Linked DNA regions of Congzhengia minquanensis. Each later gene encodes a partner of the first gene's protein in a complex. Links are inferred from orthologs where the notes say so. Each region holds a gene or a part of one and is shown in the gene's direction. Other genes may lie near its edges.

Region 1 (4,077 bases):
AAATGCTTAAAATTCATCAGTTCGCTATTATGTGCTCGCCGACTACCAGCCAATATGCGGCTATTGAGGCCCTGAAGAAGGGGGATGAGGACATAAAGAAAATGCGGGAGGAATACGATTACAGAAGAAGGGTAATTGTAGACGGATTTCGGAACATTGGCCTGTCCTGCTTCGAACCGGAGGGAGCTTTTTATGTGTTTCCCGACATTCGGAGCACGAAAATGACCTCATCTGATTTTTGCGAGGCCCTTTTAAACAAAGAAAGGGTTGCCGTAATTCCCGGTTCTGCCTTTGGCGCAAGCGGCGAAGGGTTCATCCGCTGTTCCTACGCATATTCCATTTCCAGCATCAATGACGCTTTAAGCAGAATTGAGCGGTTTTTAAAATCGCTTTAACACGAAAGGACAAAATAGACATGGCAATGAACATTGTGCTCGTTGAACCTGAAATTCCCCAAAACACTGGAAACATTGCAAGAACCTGCAAGGCAACGGGCAGCATTTTGCATATCGTAAAGCCAATGGGCTTTGCGATTGACGATAAAAAGCTAAAGCGCGCCGGGTTAGACTACTGGCACGAATTAGACATTCGATATTATGAAAATTTAACGGACTTTTTTGAAAAATGCCCGGGAACATATTATTTCTGCACCACAAAGGCCGGCAAACGCCACAGCGACCAAACATTTCAAGACGGGGACTTCCTTGTTTTCGGCAAAGAAACCCACGGCCTGCCGGAACCGCTGTTAAAGGAACACTATGAAAACTGCATCCGCATCCCCATGGCGGAGGGCGCAAGGTCGTTAAACCTTTCTAACTCTGTGGCAATTGTGCTTTATGAAGCGCTGCGGCAGCTGAACTTTCTGACATTGAAAGAGGAGGGGGTTCTTACGGGCAGGCCCGATTAGGAGATACCTTTATGAAAAAACAAGTTGTGCTGAAAAACCTTTGCAGCTTTGAACCGCAGCATATTTTTGAATGTGGACAGTGCTTTCGCTGGGAAAGGGAGGAAGACGGCAGTTACACCGTTGTTGCCCGAAACCGCGTGATAAACGTTTGCAAAGAAAAGGGATTTATCGTTTTTCGTAATGTGACGGAAGAAGAATTTCATGATATTTGGCGTGGCTATTTCGACCTTGATACCGATTATGGTCAAATTAAGAAAACGCTTTCGGAACATGACAGATTTTTAAAGGATGCCACAGAATATGGCAGTGGTATCCGGATTTTAAACCAGGATTTGTGGGAATGTGTGGTATCGTTTATCATATCCGCCAACAACAATATTCCGCGGATTCAGGGAATCATTCAAAGGCTTTGCCAGCAGTTTGGAGATCGTTTAAGTTACGGCGGGAAAACCTATTTTACGTTTCCCGGACCGGAGAGGATTGTAGGCGATTTATCCTTTTTAAGGGCTGGCTACCGCGAACACTACATAAAAAATGCCTGTGAAACCTTTTTAAGCAGCAATTTTTCAGATATCGCAGCGCTTGACACAGACAGCGCTAGAAAGAAGCTGCTCACCATAAGCGGAGTGGGGCCTAAAGTGGCGGACTGCATTTTGCTGTTCGGCTTAGAACGGCGGGAGGTCTTTCCCGTTGACGTTTGGGTCAAACGCTGTTTAAACAGCCTGTACGGCGAAGCCATGAAAACAAAAACGCCCCGGGAGTTCGCGGTGGAGGCCTTCGGACCACTTGCGGGCTTTGCACAGCAATATTTGTTTTATTATATGCGTAATGCGGGATTTGACAAAACGGGAGGAATGAAACATGCCTAAGGCAAAAACCTTTGAAGAGTCAATCACAGAACTAGAGCAAATTGTAACCCTTTTAGAAAGCGGCGACGCTCCGTTAGACGAAGCGGTGGCTCTGTTTGAAAAGGGAATGAAACTCTCTGCAAAATGCCACGACCAGCTTGACAAGGCCGAGCAAAAGGTAAAGCTTTTAACAGAGAATGAAGAAGGAACTGTTAAAACAACAGATTTTAACAGCGGGGAGGACAGTTAATTGGATTTTTTAGAAGCGTTAGAAGCCAAAATTGTTGAAGTGAATAAAAGTCTGCATAAATACCTTGAGGAGAAAGACAGTCCTCAGGCAACTATCTATAAGGCAATGAACTACAGTCTGCACGCTGGCGGCAAACGTATCCGTCCCGTGCTTGCGCTGGCATGCGCCGAGGTTTTAGAAGCGGAGACGGATAAGGTTATGCCCTTTGCCTGTGCCATTGAAATGATACATACCTATTCCTTAATCCACGACGATTTGCCGTGCATGGATAACGACGACCTGCGCCGGGGCAAGCCCACCAACCACAAGGTTTACGGCGAAGCAATTGCAACTCTGGCAGGGGACGGGCTTTTAAATTTGGCATTTGAAACTATTTTAAAGCAGTCCCAGGTTTCGCCCAATATGACGCTGGCGGCACTCTCCTTAATTGCAGACAGCGCAGGCGTGGAGGGCATGATTGGCGGACAGGTGATTGACATTGAGTCTGAGGGTAAAACCATCGACGCAATTACGCTGATGACCATGCACCTGCACAAAACGGCGGCGCTGATTATGGCGTCTGCGAAGGTGGGGGCGCTGCTTGGCGGTGGCGGCAGGGAAGACCTGATTGTAATGGAGGAGTTTGCGCGGTATTTGGGCATTGCTTTCCAAATTAAAGACGATATTTTAGACGTGGCGGGCAGCGCCGAAAACCTGGGCAAAACAACGGGCAAGGACAATGCAAGCCAAAAATCGACCTTTGTTACAATCTATGGCTTGGAGCAGTCTGAAAAAATGCTTGTGGACTATACCAACAAGGCGGTCGACGCTTTGTCAAAATACGGTGCTAAGGCAGAATTTTTAATCAATCTTTCAAAATTTTTGTTAGACCGTGACAGATAAAATTTAAGGTGGTAAAAAACGTGTGGTTAAAAGAACTTCTGGCAAACGAAATTTTGATTGCAGCGATCATCGGCTGGTTCAGCGCCCAGGTTATTAAATTTTTGCTGGTGTTGATTGAGGACAAAAGAATTAACTTTGAGCGCCTGGTAGGCTCCGGCGGCATGCCCAGCTCACACACCTCGTTCGTCACCGCTTTAACGGCAGCAGTGGCATTAAATGAGGGCTTATCGTCGTCTTTATTCGCAGTTTGCGTAGTGTTTTCGTTTGTGGTGATGTACGATGCCTCCGGTGTGCGGCGCGCTGCAGGCGAACAGGCTGCGCTGTTAAATCGGCTGGTGGAAAACTTTGGCAGGGAAAAGCTTGAGGTTACAGGAGAACGGTTGAAAGAGCTTGTGGGGCACTCGCCCTTAGAGGTAATTGCCGGCGCGGCGCTGGGAATTGCAGTGGCAATTGTCACTCACAACATATTTTAAATTTTTGTTAAAACTTTAATTGAGCCTTTACTTAAAGCAAAATTTATGGTATATTAATGATGTTTGATAAAGAAAAAATCACGGTGGTGCAGTATCCTAGTCAGCGCTGCTTGCTCCCAGGACGGGCCTAAAAATCCGTTGAAGGGCACATCGATGAAGTTCCTGGTGCTTGCTTTCGACGCCCAGTCGGGGGTTGGTGCTGGGAGTTAAGGCTTTGGGGCGTCTCGCAATGGCATGCGAAATTCGACCCCATTTCCGTGGAGACCTGTTCTTGTGCTTCATCTGCCCGCTTTAAAACCGTATCGTTTTGAGGTGGCCTACTGAGGTACGAAACAGGGTGAAACCTGTTGCTTGGTGCAACTGCCGTGCGGTTTAGCGGCCGCAATGCACGCGTGCTGGGGACAGCGTAGCCTGCCTTGAGTGGGTATGGCGGATAGCGGACAGACCTTTTTCGTTCCGGCCAAAACAAAAAGGTTATCGCTGCTTGAAACCATGGCTGCAAAAGAGGCTAAGAGCAAGTCTGACTGTTTGGGAAAACCTCTAGGCTGTTCGTATGAGATACTTTTGGGATTGTAGTGCGGACTTAAGTGGTGATTCGGTTCTGCATAGGGAGACCGTGCAGGTCGGACGTTAAAGGGAAACCACTGATTTGGCGACATATCAGCAGTCCGTCGGGAAAGCCTACCGAACCTAAACCGCAAAATTTACCTCAAGTAT
Region 2 (2,869 bases), 110 kb from region 1 along the record:
ATCAACAACGGCGTTCCGGTAAGCAAAAGCGAGCTTCAGCCCGGCGATTTGCTTCTGTTTAAAAAACAGGGCGCAGCAAGAATTCACCACGTTGGCATTTACGTGGGCGACGGCATGATGATTCATTCCCCCCAGACCGGCGATGTGATTAAATATGCCAGCATTGTAAACGGTTATTATAACGACTGTTACTATGCCGCAAGAAGAATTGTAAACTGATAAATTTGATTTGACATCCGCATGGAGTTTTCCGTGCGGATTTTATTTTTGCCAACTTTTTTTAAAAAACCCTTTCTTTTTGCTGTAAAATAGTATATAATGGTAAAGTTAATATAAATATATCTATTTTTTAACGTAAGGAGAGCGGCATGACAAGAAAAGAAGCACGTGAACATTGCTTTAAGCTGATGTTTGAATATGAGGTTCAGAAAAACGACGCCCAAACCATGCTTTCCTACTTTGTGGAAAATGAGCTGTCGCTGGGAAGCCAGAAAAATTATGTGGAAACCCTACTACGCTCTGCAGTGGAAAACATTGCACATATTGACGAAACCATTGAGCAAAACACAAAAGGCTGGCGCATTTCCCGACTCCCTAAGGTAACGCTGGCTGTTCTGAGAGTGGCCGTGGCGGAAATGCTCTACATGGATGACATTGCCGACAGCATTTCCATAAACGAGGCGGTTGAGCTTGCCAAAACCTATAACGACGAGAAAAACGGCAAGTTTGTAAATGGTATTTTGGCCTCTGTGTTTAAAGGGAAATAGACCTATGGAACGAGAAATTTTAACCGTCAGCGTGTCCCAGCTCAACAACTACATAAAACGGGTGTTAGACGCGAACAGTTACTTAGGGGACATTTGTGTGAAGGGCGAGCTGTCGAACTTTAAGCTCCACTCCTCCGGGCACATCTACGCCAGCTTAAAGGACGAAGGTTCGTTAATCAAGCTGGTGATGTTCCGCTCCTGCGTGCAGCGGCTTACTTTCCGGCCGGACAACGGAATGAAGGTAACCGTCCGCGGCAGAATTTCGGTTTACGAGCGAGACGGGGTATATCAGATTTACGCGGAGGACATTGTACCCGACGGTGTAGGCAGCCTCTATGCGGCGTATGAAAAGCTCAAAGCGCAGCTTGACGCAGAAGGCCTGTTTGACGAAAAATTTAAAAAGCCCCTGCCCCCCTTTCCCCAGCGGATTGGTGTAGTAACGGCTAAAACAGGCGCCGCCGTGCGGGATATTATTAACATAACCGGGCGCAGGTTCCCAATGGCTGAGGTGTTTTTGGCGCCGGTTTCGGTGCAGGGTGTGTCTGCCGCGCCGGAAATTGCAAACGCCATCCGTTTATTGAACGAGCATGAACTCTGCGATGTGATGATTGTGGGCCGCGGCGGCGGTTCCATTGAAGATTTGTGGGCCTTTAACGAGGAAATTGTGGCCCGGGCGATTTTTGCGTCCCATATTCCGGTGGTTTCCGCCGTGGGGCACGAAACCGATTTTACCATTGCCGATTTTGTGGCGGACCTCAGAGCCCCTACGCCCTCTGCGGCGGCGGAGCTGGTGTGTCCGTCTGCTGCAGAGCTTAGCGGCTACTTTCAAAACCAGAGGGGCAGATTAAAATCAGCATTAATATACTGTATTGAACATAAAAAGAAAACCCTTGCTAACCTAACCGGCGCTTATGGGTTTCAGCGTTTTTCCGGCCGGCTGGCAGACGAGCGGCAATATGTGGACGCTTTGATGAAAAATGCGGAAAAGGCCGCACGTTCGTTGCTTGAAAAAAAGCGGACGGTGCTTTCGCAGGCCGCGGCAAAGCTCGACGCGCTCAGCCCCTTAAAAACCCTTGCCCGAGGCTATTCCATTGCCAGCACAAAGGACGGGACGCTGATTTCCAGTGTGAGCGATGTAAAAAAAGAGCAGGAATTTGTGTTGCGCCTGTCAGACGGCGCGGCAGACTGTAAATTTTTATAACCATTTTTAAGGAGGTACCCGGTTGAATATTCCCAACATGCTGTCCATTTTAAGGCTTGTCATGGTTCCGGTGTATATTTTGGTCTTTCTGATTGAGGGAGAACAAAAAACAGCGGCGGCGGCAATTTTTATTCTGGCCAGCGCAACTGACGTATTAGACGGCTACATTGCGAGAAAATATAACATGACCACAAAGATCGGACAGCTCTTAGACCCGCTGGCAGACAAGCTGATGCAGATTGCCGTGGTGGTGACAATGTTGTGCGCGAAGATGGTACCCTTGTGGTTTGTGCTGGTGCTTGCGTCAAAAGAACTGTTAATGATTGTGGGCGGCGCGTTCCTTTTTGCAAAGAAAACCTTTGTAAAATCTAACGTATTCGGAAAGCTGAACACCGTGGCCATGTTCTGCGCCATGGTAATTTTACTCATTTTCTCTGTGACTAATGTGACGCTGAAAAATGTGATGCTGGGCGTTGTGGTCGTCACCAACGCCGCTGCAATCGTATCCTATTTATATTTGTACTTTATCAAACAAAAACAATTTAAAAATTATATTGGAAAAAAACAAGACGGAGGGCTGAATTCATGAATTTTATCAAAATAATCCCCTGGATTTTAATTGTCTTGGGCGCGGTTTTAAACTTTTTGGTGCCTGTGTTCTTAAAAAAAGGCGCGGCCTCGCCTGATGCCGTGATGGGAAAACTTTATGTCACAAAATCTGTGGGACTGATTTTGGTCATCATTGGCTGCATTATGATATTCTGGTTAGGAGGAAAATTTGGTGTCTAACGAAATTAACAAAACATATAACCCCAAAGAGGTGGAGGAACGGCTTTATAACACTTGGGTGGAAAAGGGTTATTTTACCCCAACGCCGGACAAAACAAAAGAGCCGTTCACC

Evidence for each region.
Region 2: the proteins of xseB (region 1) and xseA are in contact, whole or in part, in a cryo-EM structure (PDB 8TXR), measured with the Escherichia coli proteins. The link is inferred for Congzhengia minquanensis from one-to-one orthologs.

What each region holds. Positions count from the first base shown.
Region 1 is NZ_JACRSU010000001.1:214,636-218,712, reverse strand. Bases 500-3,386 are described here. They hold xseB (exodeoxyribonuclease VII small subunit), read left to right. Parts: upstream 500-1,768; coding sequence 1,769-2,005; downstream 2,006-3,386. Other genes in these bases: H8698_RS01000 (divergent PAP2 family protein), read left to right, coding at 2,908-3,360; H8698_RS01005 (polyprenyl synthetase family protein), read left to right, coding at 2,006-2,887; H8698_RS01015 (DNA-3-methyladenine glycosylase family protein), read left to right, coding at 919-1,776; trmL (tRNA (uridine(34)/cytosine(34)/5-carboxymethylaminomethyluridine(34)-2'-O)-methyltransferase TrmL), read left to right, coding at 500-907. Also shown: H8698_RS01025 (aminotransferase class I/II-fold pyridoxal phosphate-dependent enzyme), read left to right, coding at 1-395; more of trmL, read left to right, coding at 416-499; H8698_RS13470 (Arc family DNA-binding protein), read left to right, coding at 3,668-3,736. UniProt on the Escherichia coli protein: Bidirectionally degrades single-stranded DNA into large acid-insoluble oligonucleotides, which are then degraded further into small acid-soluble oligonucleotides.
Region 2 is NZ_JACRSU010000001.1:320,901-323,769, forward strand. It holds xseA (exodeoxyribonuclease VII large subunit), read left to right. Parts: upstream 1-771; coding sequence 772-1,968; downstream 1,969-2,869. Other genes in the region: H8698_RS01555 (C40 family peptidase), read left to right, coding at 1-219; nusB (transcription antitermination factor NusB), read left to right, coding at 369-767; pgsA (CDP-diacylglycerol--glycerol-3-phosphate 3-phosphatidyltransferase), read left to right, coding at 1,991-2,557; H8698_RS01575 (hypothetical protein), read left to right, coding at 2,554-2,757; H8698_RS01580 (valine--tRNA ligase), read left to right, coding at 2,750-2,869. UniProt on the Escherichia coli protein: Bidirectionally degrades single-stranded DNA into large acid-insoluble oligonucleotides, which are then degraded further into small acid-soluble oligonucleotides.